DNA from 3 places in the Pseudomonas paeninsulae genome. Region 2 is predicted to be linked to each of the others. Evidence: predicted binding sites of a transcription regulator. Region 2 holds the regulator's gene; each other region holds the start of a gene.
The links. Region 2 encodes sigma-54, which starts transcription at its own class of promoters, with help from an activator protein. Its sites were predicted from a motif close to ANTGGCATNNANNTTGCTNT; they were not measured.

Region 1: a site for sigma-54 is predicted at 5,271-5,290, ahead of nirB (nitrite reductase large subunit NirB). Genes of this name have one in related genera too.
Region 3: a site for sigma-54 is predicted at 2,305-2,324, ahead of VCJ09_RS11145 (saccharopine dehydrogenase family protein). Genes of this name have one in related genera too.

Annotation. Positions count from the first base shown of each region.
Region 1 is NZ_CP141799.1:1,390,873-1,398,728, reverse strand. It holds gene VCJ09_RS06360 (OsmC family protein) at 1-23, shown strand, start outside; gene VCJ09_RS06355 (pirin family protein) at 150-1,094, shown strand; gene VCJ09_RS06350 (monovalent cation:proton antiporter-2 (CPA2) family protein) at 1,491-3,296, shown strand; gene VCJ09_RS06345 (GGDEF domain-containing protein) at 3,502-4,554, shown strand; gene VCJ09_RS06340 (hypothetical protein) at 4,551-4,688, opposite strand; gene nirB (nitrite reductase large subunit NirB) at 5,517-7,856, shown strand, end outside.
Region 2 is NZ_CP141799.1:4,214,909-4,222,764, reverse strand. It holds gene ptsN (PTS IIA-like nitrogen regulatory protein PtsN) at 1-369, opposite strand, end outside; gene hpf (ribosome hibernation-promoting factor, HPF/YfiA family) at 385-693, opposite strand; gene VCJ09_RS19490 (RNA polymerase factor sigma-54) at 883-2,391, opposite strand; gene lptB (LPS export ABC transporter ATP-binding protein) at 2,525-3,250, opposite strand; gene lptA (lipopolysaccharide transport periplasmic protein LptA) at 3,253-3,795, opposite strand; gene lptC (LPS export ABC transporter periplasmic protein LptC) at 3,782-4,351, opposite strand; gene VCJ09_RS19470 (KdsC family phosphatase) at 4,360-4,899, opposite strand; gene VCJ09_RS19465 (KpsF/GutQ family sugar-phosphate isomerase) at 4,899-5,873, opposite strand; gene VCJ09_RS19460 (ATP-binding cassette domain-containing protein) at 6,156-6,965, shown strand; gene mlaE (lipid asymmetry maintenance ABC transporter permease subunit MlaE) at 6,965-7,762, shown strand; gene mlaD (outer membrane lipid asymmetry maintenance protein MlaD) at 7,762-7,856, shown strand, end outside.
Region 3 is NZ_CP141799.1:2,400,893-2,408,748, forward strand. It holds gene VCJ09_RS11140 (ABC transporter ATP-binding protein) at 1-774, opposite strand; gene VCJ09_RS11145 (saccharopine dehydrogenase family protein) at 1,164-2,261, opposite strand; gene VCJ09_RS11150 (Orn/Lys/Arg family decarboxylase) at 2,630-4,900, shown strand; gene VCJ09_RS11155 (crotonase/enoyl-CoA hydratase family protein) at 5,140-5,952, shown strand; gene VCJ09_RS11160 (ferrous iron transporter B) at 6,003-7,682, shown strand; gene nudC (NAD(+) diphosphatase) at 7,683-7,856, shown strand, end outside.

The DNA.
Region 1 (7,856 bases), 2.5 Mb from region 2:
TCGACAGCCAGCTGGTCGACTGAGGAGCACCGACGTGACAAATTCAGAAATCAAGGTGCTGGGCATCTCCGGCAGCCTGCCCAGTGGCTTCTACAACACGGCCGCCCTGCGCGAGGCGGTCAGGTTCAACACACAGCGGGGATAACGTCATGAGTACCCACGATAACCAATGCCAGCTGTCGTCATCCAGCGATTGCCCGTTAGAAAATGGCCAGCGCAGCATCCAGCGCGTGACCTCGCGTAGCGCCGAGATTGGTGGCGGCATTTCCGTTAGCCGCCTGCTGCCTTCAGCGCAACGGCGAATGATCGGCGCCTGGTGCTTCCTCGACCATGCCGGCCCCGCCACCTTCACCACCGACGCCGGTCTGCGGGTCGGCCCGCACCCACACATCGGCCTGCAGACCTTCACCTGGATGATCGAAGGCGAAGTGCTGCACCGCGACAGCCTGGGTCATGTGCAGACGGTTCGCCCGGGCCAGGTCAATCTGATGACCGCCGGGCGCGGCATCAGCCATAGCGAAGAGTCCTTGCCCACCGAACGGCGCCTGCATGCCGCGCAGCTGTGGATCGCCCTGCCCCGCGCCGAGAGCCAGCGCGCGCCGGCGTTCGAGCACCATCCCGAGCTGCCCTGCTGGGACCAGCACGGCTGCCGCCTCACCTTGCTCGCCGGGCACTACGACGGCCACACGGCGCCGACCCGGATTTACTCGCCGCTGCTCGGCATCGACCTGCACAGCGCGCCGGGCGCCACGCTCGAGCTGCGCCTCGATCCGGCGTTCGAGTACGGCATTCTGCCGCTGCAGGGCGAGGTGCAGATCCAGGCGGAGCGCTTCGCCGTCAACCAACTGGCCTATCTCGGCCGCGGCCGCGACCAGCTTTCCGTGCAGTTGGCGCCGGGTAGCCAGGCGCTGCTACTGGGCGGCGAGCCGTTCGCCGAGGAGATTCTGCTGTGGTGGAACTTCGTCGGCCATAGCCAGGCCGAGATCAGCCAAGCCCAGCACGACTGGCAAGCGGGGCACCCGCGTTTCGGCCGGGTCGAGGGCTACGACGGCGCGCCATTGGTAGCGCCCAGCCTGCCATGGTCGAGCGACTGAACCGACGCGGCGGCCGGTGCGGGCGCCGACCCGCCATTCAATAGGCTATGTCCCATGAAACGTGCAGGCCGGCAAGGTGCTGGGCGGGGGCGATGATTCGTAGGGCGAGTTAGTGGCGCAGAGGCGGGTTGGCAAAGTAACGGCGGAAGTTGTGCGCCGCGTAACCCACCAAGCGGTGATCGGCCAGCCCCATCTGGTGGGTTACGGCGCAACTGACTACGCATCAGCAGAGAGCCCGTGGTCATGCGCCTAACCGACCCTAGAAAAGCTGCGTGCAACACGTAATCAGGCATAGCCATTGAATAACCCGCGCCCCCGGCCATGCCTGGGGGCGCCAACCCTATGCTGCAAACGCTACCCTACGCCGCCCAGCCCATCGCCAGTCAAGGAGTCACCATGGCCGAACCAGGCAGCCTGCTACAGACCGCCGTGGTATTCCTCCTCGCCGCAGTATTGATCGTGCCCCTGGCCAAACGCCTGCAACTGGGCGCGGTACTCGGCTACCTGCTGGCCGGGGTGCTGATCGGCCCGGCGGCCCTGCGCCTGGTGGACGACCCGCAAAGCGTCAGCCATATCTCCGAGCTGGGGGTAGTGCTGCTGTTGTTCATCATCGGCCTGGAATTGTCGCCCCGGCGCCTGTGGGTGATGCGCAAGTCGGTATTCGGCGTCGGCATGGCCCAGGTGCTGCTGACCGGCCTGGTGATCGGCGCGGTGGCCATGTTCGGCTTCGCCCAGCCGCTGAAGACCGCACTGGTGCTCGGCCTCGGCCTGGCGCTGTCGTCGACTGCCTTCGGCCTGCAACTGCTCGCCGAACGCAAGGAGCTGACCAGTCCCCACGGTCGCCTTGCCTTCGCCATTTTGCTGTTCCAGGACATCGCCGCCATCCCGCTGATCGCCCTGGTGCCGTTGCTCAGTAGCACTGGGACGGCGCCCGACGCCGGCAGCGACCTCGGCCAGTTGTTCAAGGTACTGGGCAGCATCGGCCTGGTGGTCATCGGCGGGCGCTACCTGCTGCGCCCGGTGTTTCGCATCGTCGCCAAGACCGGCCTGCGCGAGGTGTCCACCGCCACCGCGCTGCTGGTGGTAATCGGCACCGCCTGGCTGATGGAGCTGGCGGGCATCTCCATGGCCCTCGGCGCCTTCCTCGCCGGCCTGCTGCTGGCCGACTCGGAATACCGCCACGAGCTGGAATCGCAGATCGAGCCGTTCAAGGGCCTGCTGCTCGGCTTGTTCTTCATCAGCGTCGGCATGACTGCGGACATCCGCCTGCTGTTCGCCCAGCCGGTGCTGGTGCTCGGGCTCACCGCCCTGCTGATTTTGCTCAAGCTGCCGCTGCTGGTGCTGCTCGGCCGCCTGCCCGGCGGGCTCGGCGCGCACAGTGCGCTACGCCTGGGCGTGGTCCTGGCAGCCGGCGGCGAGTTCGCCTTTGTGGTGTTCCAGATGGCCCGCGAGCAGGGCCTGTTCGAGCCGCGCCTGCATAGCCTGCTGGTGCTGGTCATCACCCTGTCGATGGCCGTCACGCCGCTATTGGTGCTGCTGGTGGCGCGCCTGTGCAAGGTCAAGGAGCAGCCGCGCGAAGTGCCGGCGGAGTACCGCGAGATCGACAGCGATGCGCCGCGCGTGGTGATCGCCGGCATGGGCCGCATGGGCCAGATGGTCGCACGGGTGCTGCGCGCGCAGCGGGTGCCCTTTATCGCCCTGGACACCGAGGTCGACACCATTGAGCTGTCGCGCAGCCTGGGCCGTATGCCGATCTTCTACGGCGACCCGCTGCGCCCGGAGATTCTCCACGCGGCCAAGACCGAGCAGGCGGAATATTTCATCGTCGCCACCGACGACCCGGAGATCAGCCTGAAGACCACCGAACTGGTGCGCCGCCTCTACCCGCACCTGAAGGTCATCGCCCGCGCGCGCAACCGCCAGCACGTGCATCACCTGCTGGATGCCGGCGCCCTGCCGATCCGCGAGACCTTCCATTCGAGCCTGGAGATGAGTCGCCAGGTGCTGCTCGGCCTGGGCCTCGACGAGGCGCAGGCGAACCAGCGGATCAAGCGCTTCCAACGCCACGACGAGGAAGTGCTGGAGGCCCAGCACCGGGTCTACAACGACAAGGCCGCAGTGCTGCAAACCGCCCGCGAGGCGCGCACGGAACTGGAGACCCTGTTCGACGCCGACTCCAGCGAGGCTCCGCCGCAAGCCTAAATCCGTGGATGGGTTGAGGAGCGTAGCCGCGTCTAGATGACCCGTCATGAATGACTGCTGCCGACACATAGCTCACGCTCGGTATTACCTAGAAATCCCGGGACGACTCAAACTACACTTCAGATTCACCTTAGCTGCTGGTTATCGGGCAGTAACCTAAATAAAAACCCGGGGCTCATAACCGGAACTTGAGGTAACAGGTTCGATGCTAGGACGGCACTCAGAAAAAACGCAAAAGCGCGACGCGCGCCCCGAATTTTGGCAGCTTTCCATGCGTTGCTGCCAGTTGGCTGGCGGCGTGGATGTCGCCTTTTTCTTTATTTTTCTCATTCTTGGCTCACCCATTCTGGCCTGGGTTAACGTGATCAGCGTGGCCATGTATGTCTGCGCCTATCGCGCACTCAAACAGCGACGTAATCGGATCGCGATCCTGCTGATCCGCACAGAAGTGCTTGTGCATGCAGGGCTTGGCACAATATTGGTTGGCTGGGAAAGTGGCTTTCACTACTTTTTGCTAATGTTCATTCCGGCCCTGTTCGTTACCATGCGCGCCCGCAACGCCTGGATCCTCGCCGCGTGCCTGTGGGCCTACTATGTTGGGCTGGATGTACTCATGTGGTACATCGAACCTCTGCAACCCATTTCCTCAAATGCCCTGTTGGGTGTGCATGTTTTCAACTTGACTGTGGTGTTCAGCATGTTCAGCTATCTTGCGCTGTTCTATGTGATCACGGTAACCCGCGCGCACAATAGTCTGGAGCGGATGGCAACGACAGACTCGTTGACCGGCCTGTTCAATCGCCGGCACATGATTGCGCTGACCGAGAAAGAGCTGGCGCGACACCATAGGCTTCCCAGTAACCTCATCTTAATGTTGATGGATATAGATCACTTCAAACAGATCAATGATCAGTACGGACACGATATTGGTGACCGGGTGCTCGATGCTGTGAGCAACTCACTCAAAAGAACAATGCGTGAACAGGATTTTATCGGCCGCTGGGGCGGCGAAGAATTTCTTGCGGTATTGCCGGAAACCGATCTTGATCAGGCTGCTGCAAGCGCAGAGCGCATACGCAAGGCGATCCAGGCGTTGGTCATTGACAGTGGCTGCAATAAAATCAGCGTGACTCTGTCCATCGGCATCGCGCAGTACCGTACTGAAGAGTTACTCAGCAACGCTATTGCGCGGGCCGATCACGCGCTCTACGAGGGCAAGTCAGCTGGACGTAACAGAGTAGAAGTGGCGCAGCCCTAGTAGGGTGTATGCGGTTTTCGGCCTGGAGTGAAGACAACCGAGGCGCCGGACTCGAAAACCTCGTCGACGCCCTCGATCTTGCTGGTGCCATACATCTCATGCACCTGGCAGCCGACCTCGGCTGCCAGGTGCATCGTCCTAGCCCAGTGAGATCGAGTCGTCGGTATATGCCGCCGGCCACAGCCTTCAGTGGATCGGTTTCCAACGTGGTGCGTGCCAGCTCACACACTTGGACAATAAGGAACAGACCACGACATTGATCGTTGCTGAAGTCTGCTTCTGGCCGATTGTTGCCTATCGCGACCGGCTGGTCCGGGTCCAGCCTGTGTAAAAACGTGCACCGAGATCGATCCGACCAACAAGCGACCTCCAGTAATTGCAAATACACCATGATCGCCTATTTGGTAAGGGGTCATCCCCCCGGTAAATGCAGCCTGTGCAGCCGCCTGGAGCATCGTGCGAGGCCCGGTCAGACCCGGTCAGACCCGGCCATGCGCGACCGAACCGCCAGACCGCCCGCCTGAAACGCCCCAAAAAAGGGATCTACCCGCCCGCTCGCACTCTTATGGTTCACCGCCCTGCGCCTGGGCGATGACCACGAGGAAGCTGAAGGACGCCAGCGGGATCACCTCGCCATCGCCCGCCAAGGCCCGCGCTGTCTCTGCTTTGCCAATCCGCCAGTTACGCGTTGCCGGCTTCTACGACCCAGGCCGGATGTCGGCACGAAACCTGCTAATGCTCTAGCAACCCCTGCCAAAACCTCCGGCAGGACATCCCACATGGTCACCGCCGACCATCGGCCTACACAGGCACAGGATGGGTGAAACGGACAGCGCGGTCCGGGCACTTCACCCCACACACCCCATGAATACCAGGCAAAGACGCCTGGAGCTGGCAGACAGCTCCAGGCGTTTTTTTTTGCTGGCCGTGCCCCTGGCAACGGCTCTGACTGAGGAACGGCTATGAACTCTCTCGTCACTCCGATCAAGCGCGAAACCTTGATCGTCATCGGCAACGGCATGGTCGGTCATCATTGCGTCGAGCAACTGATCGAACAGGGCGCCCTCGCCCGGTATGACGTGCATGTGTTCGGTGAAGAGCGCCAGCGCGCCTACGACCGTGTGCACCTTTCCGAGTATTTCGGCGGTCGCGATGCCGAGTCCCTGGCCCTCGGCGAGCCCAATCTGTATGCCCAGCACGGCGTGCAATTGCACCTCGGCGTGCCGGTGCTGGCAATCGACCGCGAGCGCAAGCAAGTGCTGACCAGTACCGGACGCCAGGCCTACGACCGCGTGGTGCTGGCCACCGGTTCCTACCCCTTCGTGCCGCCGATTCCCGGCGCCGAAGGCAACTCGCGCCTGGTCTATCGGACGCTGGACGACCTCGACGCGATCCGCGCGGCAGCCACCAATGCCCGCCGTGGCGTGGTGGTCGGCGGCGGCCTGCTCGGCCTGGAAGCGGCCAACGCCCTGAAATCCCTGGGTCTGGAAGCCCACGTAGTCGAATTCGCGCCACGCCTGATGCCGGTGCAATTGGACGCCGAAGGCGGCGCCGCGCTCAAGGCGCGCATCGAGGCCCTTGGCGTCGGCGTGCACCTGTCGCGCGCCACCCAGGAGATCGTCCCCGGCGAGGAATACGCCTACCGGATGAACTTCAATGACGGTGAATTCCTCGAAGCCGACCTGATCGTGTTCTCCGCCGGCATCCGCCCGCAAGACGCCCTCGGCCGTAGCGCCGGGCTGGAGATCGCAGCGCGCGGCGGCCTGGTGGTCGACAACGAGTGCCGCAGCAACGACCCGGACATCTTCGCCATCGGCGAATGCGCCTCCTGGAACGGCAGCATCTTCGGCCTGGTCGCGCCGGGCTACAGCATGGCGCGCAACGTGGCCAGCCAGTTGGCGGGCGGCGACTACCAGCCCTTCACCGGCGCCGACATGTCGACCAAGCTCAAGCTGCTCGGCGTCGACGTCGGCTCGATCGGCGATGCCCACGCCGCCACGCCCGGCGCCAAGAGCTACCGCTTTATCGACGAGGCCAGCGCCAGCTACCGGCGTCTGGTGGTTTCCGCCGATGGCAAGCAGGTGCTCGGCGCGGTGCTGGTCGGCGACAACAGCTACTACGACACCCTGCTGCAATACGCGCAGAACGGCATCGCCCTGCCGAAAGATCCGTCCGGCCTGATCCTGCCGCAGTCCGAGGGTGCGCCGACCCTGGGGCCCGACGCCTTGCCGGACAGCGCGACCATCTGCTCCTGCCACAACGTCAGCAAGGGCGCGGTGTGCTGCAAGGTCGAGGCCGGCGTCACCGACCTCGGCGAACTCAAGGCGCAGACCAAGGCGGCCACTGGCTGCGGCGGTTGCAGCGCGCTGCTCAAACTGGTGTTCGACAACGAGCTGACCGCCCGTGGCGTCGCCGTCGACAAGAGCATCTGCGAGCACTTCGGCCACACCCGCCAGGAGCTTTACGCCATCGTCCGGGTCGAGGGCGTCATCAGTTTCGAGGAGCTGCTGGCCAAGCACGGCCGCGGCCATACCGGCTGCGACATCTGCAAGCCGGCGGTGGGCTCGATCCTCGCCTCGTGCTGGAACCAGCCGATCACCGACTCGTCGTTGCTGCCGCTGCAGGACACCAACGACACCTTCATGGCCAACATGCAGAAGAACGGCACCTACTCGGTGGTGCCGCGCATCGCTGGCGGCGAGATCACCCCGGACAAGCTGATTGCCCTCGGCGCCGTGGCGAAGAAATACGACCTCTACACCAAGATCACCGGCGGCCAGCGCATCGATCTGTTCGGCGCCCAGTTGCACCAGTTGCCCGATATCTGGGGCGAGCTGATCGCAGCCGGCTTCGAGACCGGCCACGCCTACGGCAAGTCGCTGCGCACGGTGAAATCCTGCGTCGGCAGCACCTGGTGCCGCTACGGCGTGCAGGACAGCGTCGGCATGGCCCTGCGCCTGGAAGACCGCTACAAGGGCCTGCGCTCGCCGCACAAGATCAAGTTCGGCGTCTCCGGCTGCACCCGCGAATGCGCCGAGGCGCAGAGCAAGGACATCGGCGTGATCGCCACCGAGAACGGCTGGAACCTCTACGTGGCCGGCAACGGCGGCATGCGCCCACGGCATGCCGAGCTGTTCGCCACCGACCTCGACGACGCCAGCCTGATCCGCACCATCGACCGCTTCCTGATGTTCTACATCCGCACCGCCGACAGGCTGCAACGCACCTCGGTCTGGCGCGAGAGCCTGGACGGCGGCCTGGACTTCCTCAAGGAGGTGATCATCGACGACAGCCTGGGCCTC
Region 2 (7,856 bases):
GCTGGCAATCTGGCGCAGCAGTTCCAAGTGTTCGTCGGTGGCCGCTTCCGGTACCAGCAGGACGAACAGCAGGTCGACCGGGGCGCCGTCTATGGCGTCGAAGTCCACCGCTGCATCCAGGCGCAACAGCGCACTGATCGGTGCGTTACAGCCCGGCAGGCGACAGTGCGGAATGGCAATGCCATTACCGAAACCGGTCGAGCCGAGTTTTTCACGGGCGATCAGGCTTTCGAAGATGTCTTGGCCATCCAGGTCGGGCAGTTCGCGTGCCACCAGGTTGGCTATCTGTTCGAGTACGCGTTTCTTACTGCCTCCCGGCACGTTCACCAGGGAACGGCCGGGGGTCAGGATATTTTCGAGTCGGATCATAGGAGGGAGGCGATCTCAGCGGGCCATAGCGCCCTGCTGGCGGTCGATCTGCTTTTCCTTGTGCTTGATGAGTTGGCGGTCGAGTTTGTCGGTCAGTAGGTCGATGGCTGCGTACATGTCGTCGTGCTCGGCATTGGCGACCACTTCGCCGCCGGCGATATGCAGGGTCGCTTCGATTTTCTGCTTGAGCTTCTCGACCTCCATGGTGACTTGCACGTTGGTGATCTTGTCGAAGTGGCGCTCCAATCGACCGAGTTTTTCGTCGATATAGTCGCGCAGGGCGTCGGTCACATCCAGCTGATGTCCACTGATGTTGACTTGCATACCGTTTCTCCTTGTTGCCGCGGATGAGAGGCAGGCTACCGGGCCTGCCGCCGGAATACTTTGGCGTGAAAGACGCTGGCAAGTCACACCTGGCGCTGTCGCTCGGGTCTTGGCAGTGTGGCTGCTATCGCGAGAGCGAGGCCGGGTATGACGTATGCCTTGTTTGTGGGTCTTTCGTCGAGTGCCACCTTACATCAATCGCTTACGCTCGCTAGAAGGCGCTATACCAAGCGATTCACGGTATTTTGCGACTGTGCGGCGGGCTACTTGTATGCCCTGTGCCTCCAGTAAACCAGCGATCTTGCTGTCACTCAACGGCTTTTTTGCATTTTCCGCGGCGACCAGTTTTTTGATGATGGCGCGGATCGCCGTCGACGAGCATTCGCCGCCTTCGGAGGTGCTGACGTGGCTGGAGAAGAAATATTTCAGCTCATAAATACCACGTGGGGTGTGCATGAATTTTTGCGTGGTGACCCGCGAAATGGTCGACTCATGCATGCCCACCGCCTCGGCGATGTCGTGCAGGACCAGTGGCTTCATCGCCTCGTCGCCGTAGTCGAGAAAGCCGCGCTGGTGCTCGACGATCTGGGTGGCGACCTTCATCAGGGTTTCGTTGCGACTCTGCAGGCTCTTGATGAACCAGCGCGCTTCCTGCAGCTGGTTGCGCATGAAGGTGTTGTCGGCGCTGGAGTCGGCGCGTTTGACGAAACCGGCGTATTGCGCATTGACCCGCAGGCGCGGCATGGCTTCCTGGTTCAGTTCTACCAGCCAGCGTTCGTTGTGCTTGCGCACGATGACGTCAGGCACCACGTATTCTGGCTCACTCGACTCGATCTGCGAGCCGGGGCGCGGATTGAGGCTCTGGATCAGTTCGATGACCTGGCGCAGCTCGTCTTCCTTGAGCTTCATGCGGCGCATCAGCTGGCTGTAGTCACGACTGCCGAGCAGGTCGAGGTAGTCGTTGGCCAGGCGTTGAGTCTCGGTCAGCCAGGGTGTCTTGGCTGGAAGCTGGCGCAGTTGCAGGAGCAGGCACTCGCGCAGGTCGCGGGCGGCAATGCCGGCTGGCTCGAACTGCTGGATGCGGTGCAGTACGGCTTCCACTTCGTCGAGCTCGATGTCCAGGTCCGGGTCGAAGGCTGCGACGACTTCCTCGAGGCTTTCTTCCAGGTACCCCTGATAGTTGATGCAGTCGATCAGGGTGACCCCGATCAGCCGATCCTTGTCGGACATCGGCGCCAGATTGAGCTGCCAGAGCAGGTGACTCTGCAGGCTTTCGCCAGCCGAAGTGCGAGTAGTGAAGTCCCACTCGTCATCGTCGTTGCTCGGCAGGCTGCTGGCGCTGGTCTGATAGACGTCTTCCCACGCGGTGTCGACCGGCAGCTCGTTGGGGATACGTTCGTTCCATTCGCCCTCTTCCAGGTTGTCCACGGTCTGTGGGGTTTCCTGGTGGTTGTTGTCCTGGTAGGACTCTTCCTGCTGAGGGGCGGGCGCCGGGTTTTCGGCGCCGTCGGCCAAGGGGTTCGCGTTGTCGAAGTCGTCACCGTCTTCTTCGCGCTCGAGCATCGGGTTGGACTCCAGGGCCTCCTGGATCTCTTGCTGCAGATCTAGGGTAGACAATTGGAGTAGGCGAATAGCCTGTTGCAGCTGCGGGGTCATCGTCAGCTGCTGGCCCATTCTCAGGACTAGCGATGGTTTCATTGCAGACCTTATTTGCCGGCGTCTGTGCGCAATCCACTACAGGGCGCCGTAGCGCCACAAGGAAGCAAATTATATGCCTGATCTGCAGTGGTTTGCCTAGCTCTGGCTGCTGTTCGGTTGAGGAAAACCGCTGTTACAGGCGGAACTCGTGCCCCAGGTAAACGTCTTTGACCAGTTGGTTGGCCAGAATAGCATCGGCATCGCCTTCGGCAATCAGTTGGCCGTCGCTGACGATGTAGGCTGTTTCACAGATATCCAGGGTCTCGCGGACATTGTGGTCGGTGATCAGTACGCCGATTCCCTTGGCCTTGAGGTGGTGGATAATCTGCTTGATGTCGCCGACCGAGATCGGGTCGACTCCGGCGAAGGGTTCGTCGAGCAGGATGAATTTTGGTGCGCTGGCCAGGGCGCGGGCGATTTCCACGCGACGGCGTTCACCACCAGACAGGCTCATGCCGAGGTTGTCGCGGATGTGGCTGATATGGAATTCCTGCAGCAGGCTTTCCAATTCTTTGCGACGACTGGCCCGATCCAGCTCCTTGCGGGTCTCGAGGATGGCCATGATGTTGTCGGCCACGCTGAGCTTGCGAAAAATCGAGGCTTCTTGCGGCAAGTAACCGATACCGGCGCGGGCGCGGCCGTGCATCGGCAGGTGGCTGACGTCGAGGTCGTCGATCAGTATGCGGCCCTGATCGGCCTGCACCAGGCCGACGACCATGTAGAAACAGGTGGTCTTGCCCGCGCCGTTGGGGCCGAGCAGGCCAACGATCTGCCCGCTGTCGATGCTCAGGCTGACGTCGCGCACGACTTGGCGGCCTTTGTAGCTCTTGGCCAGGTGCTGGGCTGTCAAAGTGGCCATTGCTACTGTGCCTGCTGTTCGGCTGGTGGGTTCTTCGGCTGGATCACCATGTCGATGCGTGGGCGCGGCGTAGTGATGTTGGTGCCGGTGGCACGCCCGGCATTGACGATCTGGCGGCGGGTGTCATAGATGATTTTCTCGCCCTCGAAGGTATTGCCTTCCTGGATCACCTTGGCCTGGTCGATCAGCACGATGCGCTCATTGGCGGCGAAATACTGGATGGTCAGGCCGTAGGCTTTGACGATCTGCTTGTCCGCAGATGGTTTCTGCTCGTAATAGGCGGGTTTGCCGACCGAGGTGAAAATTTCGATGTCGCCCTGGGCGTTCTGGGTGATGGTCACGGTGTCGCCGGTGATCTTCAGGGTGCCCTGGGTGATGATCACGTCGCCGCGATAGACCGCGACGCCTTGTCGATCATCGAGTTCGGCACTGTCGGCCTGTACGCGAATCGGTTGCTCACGGTCAGTGGGCAGCGCCCAAGCGCACGCGCTTCCGAGCGCGACGCTCAAGCTGAGCAAAAAGGGGAAGGTTTTAACGAACCTCATGCTGGCCTCTTACGTTGGACAGCAGGAGCATCCTGCCGTCATTCAAATACGCTTTCATTCCTTGTGCCGTGGTCACTCCATTGGCCGCGACGATTCTAACGGCTTGCTGGGTCTGCGCATATTCCTTATCCGGAAATACGGTCAGGCGGCTGGTGGTCAGGATAGTTGGGCGGCCCTTGGCATCGGTGCGTTCGACGCGGACGTTGTCGATCAATTCCACTTCCTTGCCTTGCGGCGCCACTTCGGCGCGCTCGCTACTCACCTTCCAGGGTAGTTCGGTGCCGCGATACAGGTGCAGGAAGGGGCTGGTCAGCAGGGTGATGTCGCTGCTCTTGATGTGCTCCAGCTTGTCGCTGGTCATCTGGTAATGCAGCTTGCCGTCGGCCTGGTATTGCACGGTAGTGGCATTGACCACATAGAAGTCGATGGCGTTTTCGTCGCTGGCTCGTACCGGCTGCTCGGAGAAACTGTCGGGGTTGATGTTCCAGTAGCCTACGGCGGCAAGCAGTGCGGCCGCGAACGTGTAAAGGACGGGTGTCAGCAATTTGCGCAGCATAGTGGGCTCTACAGGTAGGCGGCTTGGGCGGCGTCGAGGCTGCCTTGGGCGCGCATGATCAGCTCGCAGAATTCGCGGGCTGCGCCTTCGCCGCCGCGGGCCTGGGTCACGCCATGGGCATGCTGGCGCACAAACGCGTCTGCGCTGGCGACCGCCATGCCCAGGCCAACCCGGCGGATCACCGGCAGGTCCGGCAGGTCGTCACCCAAATAGGCGACTTGCTCATAGCTTAGGCCGAGTTCGCCGAGCAGCTCATCCAGGACGACAAGCTTGTCTTCGCGGCCCTGGTACAGGTGCTGGATGCCCAGATTTTTTGCCCGGCGTTCGACTACCGGAGTCGTGCGTCCGCTGATTATGGCGGTGCGCACGCCCGAAGCGATCAGCATCTTGATGCCGTGGCCGTCGAGGGTGTTGAACGTCTTGAACTCGCTACCGTCGACCAGGAAGTAGAGCTTGCCGTCGGTGAGCACGCCGTCGACATCGAAAATCGCCAGTTTGACTGCCTGGGCGCGTTGTTGCAGGTCAGGGTTGATCGCATCAGGGGGCATCACATTACTCCGGCGCGTAGCAGGTCGTGCATATTCAGGGCGCCGACCGGGCGGTCGTCGCTGTCGACCACTACCAGTCCGCTGATCTTGTGGTCTTCCATGATTTTCAGTGCTTCGGCGGCGAGCATCTCCGCGCGGGCGGTTTTGCCGTGCACGGTCATCACGTCATCGATCCTCGACTGACGCACATCGATGCCGCGATCCAGGGTGCGGCGCAGATCGCCATCGGTGAAGACCCCAGCCAGGCGTCCGTCGCCCTCGACTACTACGGTCATGCCCAGGCCTTTCTTGGTCATTTCCAGCAGGGCGTCACGCAGCGAGGTGCCGCGCTGCACGCTAGGCAGGCTGGAACCGGCATGCATGACGTTCTCCACTTTTAGCAGCAGGCGTCGGCCAAGGGCGCCGCCGGGGTGGGAGAAGGCAAAATCTTCGGCGGTAAAGCCGCGGGCTTCCAGTAGGGCAATGGCCAGGGCGTCGCCGAGGACCAGGGAGGCGGTGGTGGACGAGGTCGGCGCCAGGTTGAGTGGGCAGGCTTCCTGGGATACGCGGGCGTCCAGGTTGACTTCGGCGGCCTTGGCCAGCGGCGAGTCCGGGTTGCCGGTCATGCTGATAAGGGTGATGCCGAGGCGCTTGATCAGCGGCAGCAGGGTGATGATTTCCGCCGTCGAGCCCGAGTTGGACAGGGCCAGCACTACGTCGTCGCGGGTGATCATGCCCATGTCGCCATGGCTGGCTTCGGCCGGATGAACGAAAAATGCGGTGGTGCCGGTGCTGGCCAGGGTGGCGGCAATCTTGTTGCCGATATGCCCTGACTTGCCCATACCGACCACCACCACGCGGCCCTTGCTGGCCAGAATGAGTTCGCAGGCGCGAATAAAATTGCTGTCGATACGTGGCAGCAGCTCTTCAATCGCCTCGAGTTCCAGGCGAATGGTGCGTTGTGCGGACTTGATCAGCTCGTTGGACTGGCTCATGGCGTCTTTATAGGCATATCGAGTAAAAGGCGGCGATTATAGCGGGAAAGTTTCGTGCGCTCACCTTTGAATCGTTCGGCGGCCGGACTTGAGCGCTTTTGGCGGCCGCGTGCAGGCAAGTGTTCAATTATGGGTTCGGTGGTTTGTAAACAAATGTTCGATCTTGGGCAGGCTAATTCGGCAATGTTATAGTGCTCGGCCATTTTCGGCCGGTCCGGCAACTGCAGTGTCTTCGCAGCGCTGGCGGGCGTCTGTCAGGGAGGCTGCATCCAAGGAGTCGAGATGAGTGCCGAGCAGCAATATGCGGTCGAGCTGAAAAACCTCAGTTTTCAGCGGGGCGACCGGGACATTTTCAAAGATATAGACATTCGCATCCCGCGTGGCAAGGTCACCGGCATCATGGGGCCTTCCGGCTGTGGCAAGACCACGCTGTTGCGCCTGATCGGTGCGCAGCTCAGGCCGAGCAAGGGGGAGGTGTGGGTCAATGGGCTGAACTTGCCGAACCTCTCGCGCAGCGAGCTGTTCGACATGCGCAAGCAGATGGGCGTGCTGTTCCAGAGCGGCGCGCTATTCACCGACCTGGATGTGTTCGAGAACGTCGCCTTTCCGCTGCGTGTGCACACCCAGCTGCCTGACGAAATGATCCGTGACATTGTCCTGATGAAGCTGCAGGCCGTGGGTCTGCGCGGTGCGCTGGAATTGATGCCGGATGAGTTGTCCGGTGGCATGAAGCGCCGCGTAGCGCTGGCGCGGGCGATTGCCCTCGATCCCCAGATACTGATGTACGACGAGCCTTTCGTTGGCCAGGATCCGATTGCCATGGGGGTGCTGGTGCGCTTGATTCGTTTGCTCAGCGATGCCTTGGGTATTACCAGCATCGTGGTGTCCCATGACCTGGCGGAAACCGCCAGCATTGCCGATTACATCTACCTGGTGGGCGACACCAAGGTGCTCGGTCAGGGCACGCCGGACGAGTTGATGAACTCGGATGACCCTCGCGTTCGCCAGTTCATGCAAGGCATTCCAGACGGGCCGGTGCCGTTTCACTTTCCGGCGGCAGACTACCGCGACGATTTATTGGGGGGGCACTGATGCACAAGACATCTACGCTCGAACGGATCCGCCTGTTGGGTCGCGCCGGCATCGATGCGGTTGCCACGCTTGGGCGTGCGACGGTGTTTCTGGTGCGTGCGCTGTTCGGTCGCAGTTCTGCCGGCAGTCCGCTGCAGTTGCTGATAAAACAGTTGTACTCGGTAGGCGTGATGTCCCTGGCGATCATCGTCGTGTCGGGGGTTTTTATCGGCATGGTCTTGTCGTTGCAGGGTTTCAATATCCTGTCTGACTACGGTTCGGAACAGGCGGTTGGGCAGATGGTCGCCCTGACCTTGCTGCGCGAACTCGGCCCCGTGGTCACCGCCTTGTTGTTCGCTGGGCGCGCGGGATCCGCATTGACAGCGGAAATCGGCAACATGAAATCCACCGAGCAATTGTCCAGCCTGGAAATGATCGGTGTCGATCCGCTCAAGTACATCGTTGCGCCGCGTCTGTGGGCCGGTTTCATCTCGATGCCGTTGCTCGCGGTGATTTTCAGCGTGGTCGGTATCTGGGGTGGGGCGATGGTCGCCGTCGACTGGCTCGGCGTTTATGAGGGTTCGTTCTGGGCCAACATGCAGAACAGTGTTTCGTTTCGTGAAGATGTGCTCAATGGTGTGATCAAAAGCATCGTTTTTGGCTTTGTCGTTACCTGGATTGCCGTTTTTCAGGGCTATGACTGTGAGCCGACCTCGGAAGGCATCAGTCGCGCCACCACAAAAACAGTGGTTTACGCCTCGCTCGCCGTGTTGGGGCTGGACTTTATTCTGACCACTTTGATGTTTGGAGACTTCTGATGCAAAACCGCACACTGGAGATTGGTGTCGGCCTGTTCCTGTTGGCCGGGTTATTGGCCCTGCTGCTGCTGGCGTTGCGCGTCAGTGGTCTGAC
Region 3 (7,856 bases), 1.8 Mb from region 2:
TTAATGATTGCTGGACATGAACTGCCTGCAACGTGCCGACTGCGGGTTATCGAACACCTGCGCCGGCGTGCCTTGTTCCTCCACCAGCCCCTGGTGGAGAAACACCACTTCGCTCGACACTTGGCGGGCGAAGTTCATCTCATGGGTGACCAGCAGCATGGTGCGGCCTTCATCGGCCAGGGCGCGGATCACGCTGAGGACTTCCTGAACCATTTCCGGGTCGAGGGCCGAGGTCGGCTCGTCGAACAGGATGACCTTGGGCTCCATGCACAGGGTCCGGGCAATCGCCGCGCGCTGCTGCTGGCCGCCGGACAGCTGATTAGGGTAGACGTGGCGCTTGTCGGCGATGCCGACCTTGGCCAGCAGCGCCTCGGCCCGTTCGGTGGCCTCGGCCCGGCTCAGGCCGAGCACCCGGCGCGGCGCCTCGGTGATGTTGTCGAGTACGCTCATGTGCGGCCACAGGTTAAAGCTCTGGAAGACGAAGCCGATTTCGCTGCGTAGCCGGTTGATCTGCTGGTTGCTGGCCGCGACCAGGGCGCCGCCGTGGCTTTTCTTCAGGCGCAACTCTTCGCCGTTGACCAGGATCTGGCCGCGGTGGGGCGATTCAAGCAGGTTGATGCAGCGCAGGAAGGTCGACTTGCCCGAGCCGGAAGAGCCGAGAATGGAGATGACGTCGCCGTCGCGGGCGGTCAGGGAAATGCCCTTGAGCACCTCATGGTCGCCGTAGCTTTTGTGCAGGTCGCGGATTTCCAGTGCAGCTGGGGAGCCAGTCATTGAAGCACCTCTTATTATTCTTTTTTCGCGTAGCGGATACTGCCGGGTCACGCCGATCACTGCTGCCCGCTATGCGTCGCAGGCGTTCAGTATTGCGTCAGGCTGACCAGATGCAGGTCAGCGAATGCAAGCATTGCAGTCGCGCGCCTGGGCAGCTTCAAGCTTCAATGGTGGGCGCTTGCGCGAGCATCCGTCGAACGAAAACAACTAACCACATCATTCCGTAAATGACTCAACTCGCAGTCTGAGCGAGCCGCAGCAGGCCCGGCGGCGTGGTGCCTGCGGGCCGGATCTTGCAACGGCTGGGATGTCGAGCAATCCCAGCGCGTTGTTCAGCGGTAAGCGTGTCAGGGGGGTGCAGCAGCCGGGCCGCCGCGCACCGGGCCAACTCAGGCGGCTTTCTGGGTCTGGTCGCTGTGTTCTTCGTAGGCCAGACCGAAGCGGTTGGCGAGGAAGTCTTCCAGCGACACCTGCTCCTGGCTGATGAAGCCCGCTTGCGGCAGGCGCTTCTCGCGGAACAGGTCCAGCGCGGCGCAGATGCCGGCGGCGGTGGTGATCTGGATCGCGCTGGTCAGGCGGCCGTTCTGCACGGCGGCGAAGATCTTGCGGCTGAACACCTGCTGCACCAGCTTGCCGTCCTGCATGCCATTGACGGTGACGAACACCAGCACCACGTCCTGCATGGTGCTCGGCACGGCGCCGCGCAGGATGTCCTTGAGCTTTTCCTGATGGCCGGCCAGGCGCAGGTCTTCCAGGAGAAACTTCATCAGGTCGCGGTGACCCGGGTAACGCACGGTCTTGTAGTCCAGTACTTCGACCTTGCCTTGCAGGGTTTCACACAGGGTGCCCAGACCGCCGGAGGTGTTGAACGCCTCGTACTCGACGCCGTCCAGGGAGAAGTGTTCCAGGCCTTCCAGGGGCTGGACCATCTGCAGTTTGCCGTTGCGGATCGCTTCGCAAGGGTGGCAGTACTCGTTGACCAGGCCGTCGACGCTCCAGGTCAGGTTGTACTTGAGGGCGTTGGTGGGGAACTCCGGCAGGGCGCCGACGCGCATCTTGACCTCGCGCACGCTGTCGAAATCGCGGGCCAGGGAGTGCGCGGCAATGCCGATGAAGCCAGGCGCCAGGCCGCACTGCGGCATGAAGGCGGTCTTGGCGTCTTTGGCCAGCTCCATGATGGCCCTGGTTGCGTGGACGTCTTCGGTCAGGTCGAAGTAGTGGGTGCCACTGTTCTTGGCCGCCTGGGCGACGGTAATGGCCATGTGGTACGGCAGGGCATTGAGCACCGCGTCGTAACCGTGCATCAGTGCTTCGAGGGCGCCGGCATCGGCCGAATCGAGCAGCTGGGTGGCGATGCCGAGGGCATTGATCGCCTTCAGCGAACTGGCCTCGCGATCAGCCACCAGCACCTTGTAGTCGCCGGTGTTGTGCAGCAGTTGAGCGATGGTGAAACCGATGTGGCCGGCGCCAAGCAGGAGGACATTCATTGTTATTTTCTCCAGGGGTTTATTTCGGACCGGTTCAGTCTAAAGAGCACCTGGTATGACAATAAGACTCATAAACCATCGATAAGATGAAAAAATCCTACGTTTTGACGTGCTGCGAGTGCGTTTAGTCGAATCTACATCGGCGCGTCGCGAGGCAAGTGAGGGTGAGCATGGATTTGAGGAAACGGCCCACTTGATCTGCTACTCCATCATTGGCACGGCTAAATGACGAACTACCGCTGCGCTCTTTAGTGCTTCGCCTGCGCGATGCCTTGCCGACGCCGAGTCGCGCGGTTTCCTAAAAGGCCATTGCATGGTGTTTACTGACGGCAATTATCAAATCGCTCCGTGAGCACCGGATTACCCCAATGTATAAAGACCTCAAGTTTCCCGTGCTGATCGTGCACCGCGACATCAAGGCCGACACCGTGGCCGGCGATCGGGTGCGTGCCATCGCCCACGAACTGGAGCAGGACGGTTTCAGCATCCTGTCCACCGCCAGCTCCGCCGAGGGGCGGATCGTCGCTTCGACCCATCACGGCCTCGCCTGCATTCTGGTGACCGCCGAGGGCGCGGGGGAGAACAAGCACCTGTTGCAGGACATGGTCGAGTTGATCCGCATCGCCCGGCGACGGGCGCCGCAGTTGCCGATCTTCGCCCTTGGCGAGCAGGTGACTATCGAGAACGCGCCGGCCGAAGCCATGGCCGACCTCAACCAGCTGCGCGGTATCCTCTATCTGTTCGAGGACACGGTGCCGTTCCTCGCCCGCCAGGTTGCCCGCGCCGCACGCAATTATCTGGACTGCCTGCTGCCGCCATTCTTCAAGGCGCTGGTGCAGCACACCGCGCAATCCAACTACTCCTGGCACACGCCCGGCCATGGCGGCGGCGTGGCTTACCGCAAGAGTCCGGTCGGCCAGGCGTTCCACCAGTTCTTCGGCGAGAACACCCTGCGCTCCGACCTCTCGGTGTCGGTGCCGGAGCTGGGTTCGCTGCTCGATCACACCGGCCCCTTGGCCGAGGCCGAGGCCCGCGCCGCACGCAACTTCGGTGCCGATCACACCTACTTCGTGATCAACGGCACCTCGACGGCCAACAAGATCGTCTGGCACGGCATGGTCGGGCGCGACGACCTGGTACTGGTCGATCGCAATTGCCACAAGTCGATCCTCCATTCGATCATCATGACCGGCGCAATTCCGCTGTATCTGTGTCCGGAGCGCAACGAATTGGGCATCATCGGGCCGATTCCACTGTCCGAGTTCAGTCGCGAGTCGATCCAGGCGAAGATTGATGCCAGCCCGCTGGCACGCGGTCGCGTGCCCAGCAGCAGTGGGGCCATGGTCAAGCTGGTGGTGGTGACCAACTCGACTTACGACGGCCTGTGCTACAACGCCGAACTGATCAAACAGACCCTGGGCGACAGCGTCGAGGTGCTGCATTTCGACGAGGCCTGGTATGCCTATGCGGCGTTCCACGAGTTCTATGCCGGGCGCTATGGCATGGGCACGACCCGCACAGCCAATACGCCGCTGGTGTTCAGTACTCACTCCACGCACAAACTGTTGGCGGCGTTCAGTCAGGCCTCGATGATCCATGTGCAGGATGGCGGTGCGCGTCAACTCGATCGCGACCGCTTCAACGAAGCCTTCATGATGCATATCTCGACCTCGCCGCAGTACGGCATCATCGCTTCGCTGGATGTGGCCTCGGCGATGATGGAAGGCCCGGCGGGCCGTTCGCTGATCCAGGAAACCTTCGACGAGGCGCTGAGCTTTCGCCGTGCCCTGGCCAATCTGCGGCAGAATCTCAGCGCCGACGATTGGTGGTTCAGCATCTGGCAGCCGCCCCAGGCCGAGGGCGTCGACGAGGTGGCGACCGAGAGCTGGTTGTTGCAGCCGCAAGCCGAGTGGCATGGATTTGGCGAGGTGGCCGAGGATTACGTGCTGCTCGACCCGATCAAGGTCACCCTGGTGACCCCCGGCCTGACCGCTGGCGGCAAGCTCGATGAGTGCGGGATTCCGGCGGCGGTGGTCAGCAAATTCCTCTGGGAGCGCGGCCTGGTGGTCGAGAAAACCGGCCTGTATTCCTTCCTGGTGCTGTTCTCCATGGGCATTACCAAGGGCAAGTGGAGCACCTTGCTCACCGAGTTGCTGGAGTTCAAGCGCAGTTATGACGTCAACCTGGCGTTAACGGTCGCCTTGCCCTCGATCGCCAAAGCGGGCGGCGCCCACTACCACGGTATGGGCCTGCGCGACCTGTGCGATGCGCTGCACCGTTGCTACGGCGAAAACGCCACGGCCAAGGCGATGAAACGGATGTACACGGAGCTGCCGGAAGTCGCGCTCAAACCCGCCGATGCCTATAACCAGCTGGTACGCGGCGAAGTCGAAGCCGTGCCTATCGATCAGCTCGACGGACGGATCGCCGCGGTCATGTTGGTGCCCTATCCACCGGGTATTCCGCTGATCATGCCGGGCGAACGCTTTACCCCGGCGACTCGCTCGATCATCGATTATCTGGAGTTCGCCCGCACCTTCGACCGTAGCTTCCCCGGCTTCGACGTCGACGTGCATGGCTTGCAACGCAATGAAGGGCCGGACGGCAACGCCTACACGGTGGACTGCATCAAACTCTAGGGCGCGTTGACGGCTGGGCGGCTGGGCGACTGCGTCAGTCGTCAGCGGCCTTGCCGGACTATTTCCGCTAGATCAAGTGGTTACCATCAACAGTCGAAACGCTGCTTAAGTCCAATGGCGTGTTCTGCGTCACAGAGGCCGGCATCGACATTTATGCCGTGCTTGTTATAGTTGCCCGGTTGTAACCACAAGAATGTCTCTGTGCGCGTTCGCGCCTTTTGTTGCTGAGGATGACTGCCGTGTCCGACTACAAAGCCTTTAGTGTCGAGTTGGCAGATAAGATCGCCCACGTGGTGATCAACCGCCCGGAAAAAATCAACGCCATGAGTGCCGACTTCTGGACGGAGATCATCGAGATCTTTCGCTGGATCGACACCACGGACGAGGTGCGGGTGGTGGTGCTGTCGGGGGCCGGCAAGCATTTTTCCTCCGGTATCGACCTGATGATGTTGGCCCAACTCGGCAGCCAGATGGGCCCGGATGTCGGCCGCAACGCGGAAAAACTGCGGCGTAAAATCCTCGAGCTGCAAGCCTCGTTCAATGCTGTCGACCAGTGTCGCAAGCCGGTATTGGCGGCGATCCAGGGTTATTGTCTGGGCGGCGCCATCGACCTGGTCTCGGCCTGCGACATGCGCTACTCGACGGTCGACGCGCAGTTCTCGATCAAGGAAATCGATATTGGCATGGCCGCCGATGTTGGCACCTTGCAGCGCCTGCCGCGGATCATTGGCGACGGCATGATGCGTGAGCTGGCGTTCACCGGGCGTACCATCGACGGTGAAGAAGCGCGCAGCATCGGCCTGGTCAATCGCACTTTCGCTGACATGCCCGCCTTGCTCGACGGGGTGATGGGCATTGCCCGTGAAATCGCCGCGAAATCGCCGATCGCAGTACGCGGCACCAAGGAAATGCTTCGCTACATGCGCGACCATCGGGTTGACGATGGCCTCGAGTACATCGCCACCTGGAATGCCGCGATGTTGCAATCGGTTGACTTGCGCGTGGCCATGGCCGCACACATGAGCAAGCAGAAGCCGGAGTTCGCCGACTGATGCGAGCGATGCCACTGTCTTCTCTACCGGCGCGGGAGGCGCACTAGCGCATGGTTTCTGGAGCCACGTCACTGAGTTTGGTGCGTAAAGAACTGTTCGCCACCATGGAGGAGGCCGAGTCGAGCCTCGAGCATTTCATTGCCGAGCGGCTTAACGGCAGCTTGCTGCAACAGGCGGTGGAAAGCCTTCATCAAGTCCGCGGCACGCTCAATGTGGTCGAGTTGACCGGTGCCGAGTTGCTCGCTCAGGAAGTGCTTGAGCAGGCCACCGATATTCCCGCCGGCGCCGGCGAGGAGCGCGATGTGCAGCTCTCGGCGCTGAGCAATGCGCTGCATGTATTGCGCCGCTATCTGGAAAACGTCGACGTGCACCGACAGGAAATGCCCGAGTTGCTGCTGCCGGCGATCAATGATCTGCGCCAAGCGGGGGGCCAGCCAGCACTGCCGGAAAGCTTCTTCTTCAGCGTGCGCCTCGATCATGCGCGCCCGCGAACCGCGCCGGCTGCCCTGGATGCAGCGGCCAAGGAAATCGAAGGCCGGCGCCTACGGCAGATGTATCAAGTAGGGTTGCTGGGTTTTATTCGCGAACAAAATCCGCAGGCCAGCCTGAAGTTGATGGGCCGAGCCATGGGTCGGCTGGACAGTCTGTACGCCAACGAGCCGCGTGGCCGTCTGTGCTGGATCGGCGCGGCGGCTGTGGAGGCGCAGCTCGATGGCCAGCTATTGGCACGCAAGTCGCGTAAGCAGCTGTTCTCGCGGATCGATCGTGAACTCAAGCAAGTACTTGCCAACAGCCAGTACGAGACGCCACGCAGCCTGCTCAAGGAGCTGCTCTATCTGGTGGCCCTGGCCGACAGCAGTGGACCTGCGGTCATGCCCGTGCGCGGGCTGTTTGGCCTGACCTCGCTGCCATTCACCGATCACTTGCTGGAAGAGGAATACCAGCGCCTGGCCGGCCCTGGGCAGGCGGTCATGCGCTCGCTGAGTTCGGCTATTCGCGAAGAACTGACCAGCACCAAGGACATGCTCGACCTGATCGAACGGGGCACCGTGCAGGCTGAAAACCTCGCCCATCTGCATGCGGTGCTCGGCAAACTGAGCAAGACCCTGGGCATGGTCGGCCTCAGTTCGGCGGGCAACGCGCTGAATGCGCAACTGCAGACGGTTGCAGCCTGGAGTGAGGAGCGTGCCCCGCAACAGCAGGAGCTGCTGAAACTGGCCGATGCTGTGCTCTATGTCGAGGGCATGGTCGCCAGCCTGGAACGCGGCGAGCGGCGTGACACCAGTGTCGGGCAGCTATCAGCTGGCAAGGAGATCGAATCCTTCGCCTACTATCAGCTCAACGAAGCACGCATCGTTGTGGTCGATGAGGCCCGCGGCGGCTTGGCGCTGGCCAAGCGGGCGATCACCGCCTACCTGGAGGCCGACGGCGACCGCATGCACCTGTCCAATGTGCCGTTCAGCTTGCAGGCGGTGCGCGGCGGCCTGTGGTTTCTCGGCCAGGAGCGGGCGGCCTTACTGGTCGGCGCCTGCGCCGAATACATCCAGACGCAGATGTTCGAAGCGGCCCAGATGCCTTCCGAGCAAATGCTGGAAACCCTTGCCGACGCACTTAGCAGTCTCGAATACTATCTGGAAGCGGGCGCGGTTATGCGCCCGGAAACCCAGCCCAGTGTGCTCGACTTAGCCGCAGACAGCGTGCGTGCCCTTGGCTTCCCGGTAGCCGCATAAATGACCCAGCGTTGGCAGCCCGCCTTACTCGATAGCCAGCAGCCCGGTGGTTGGGCACTGGTACATTGCCGGCAGCAGTTTCTGGCGGACAACAACGGCGTGTTGTTTCCCCGTGAGTGGCTGAAAAAGCAGGAGCTGCCGATTCTGGCCGAGCACGGCATCGGCCATTTCGCT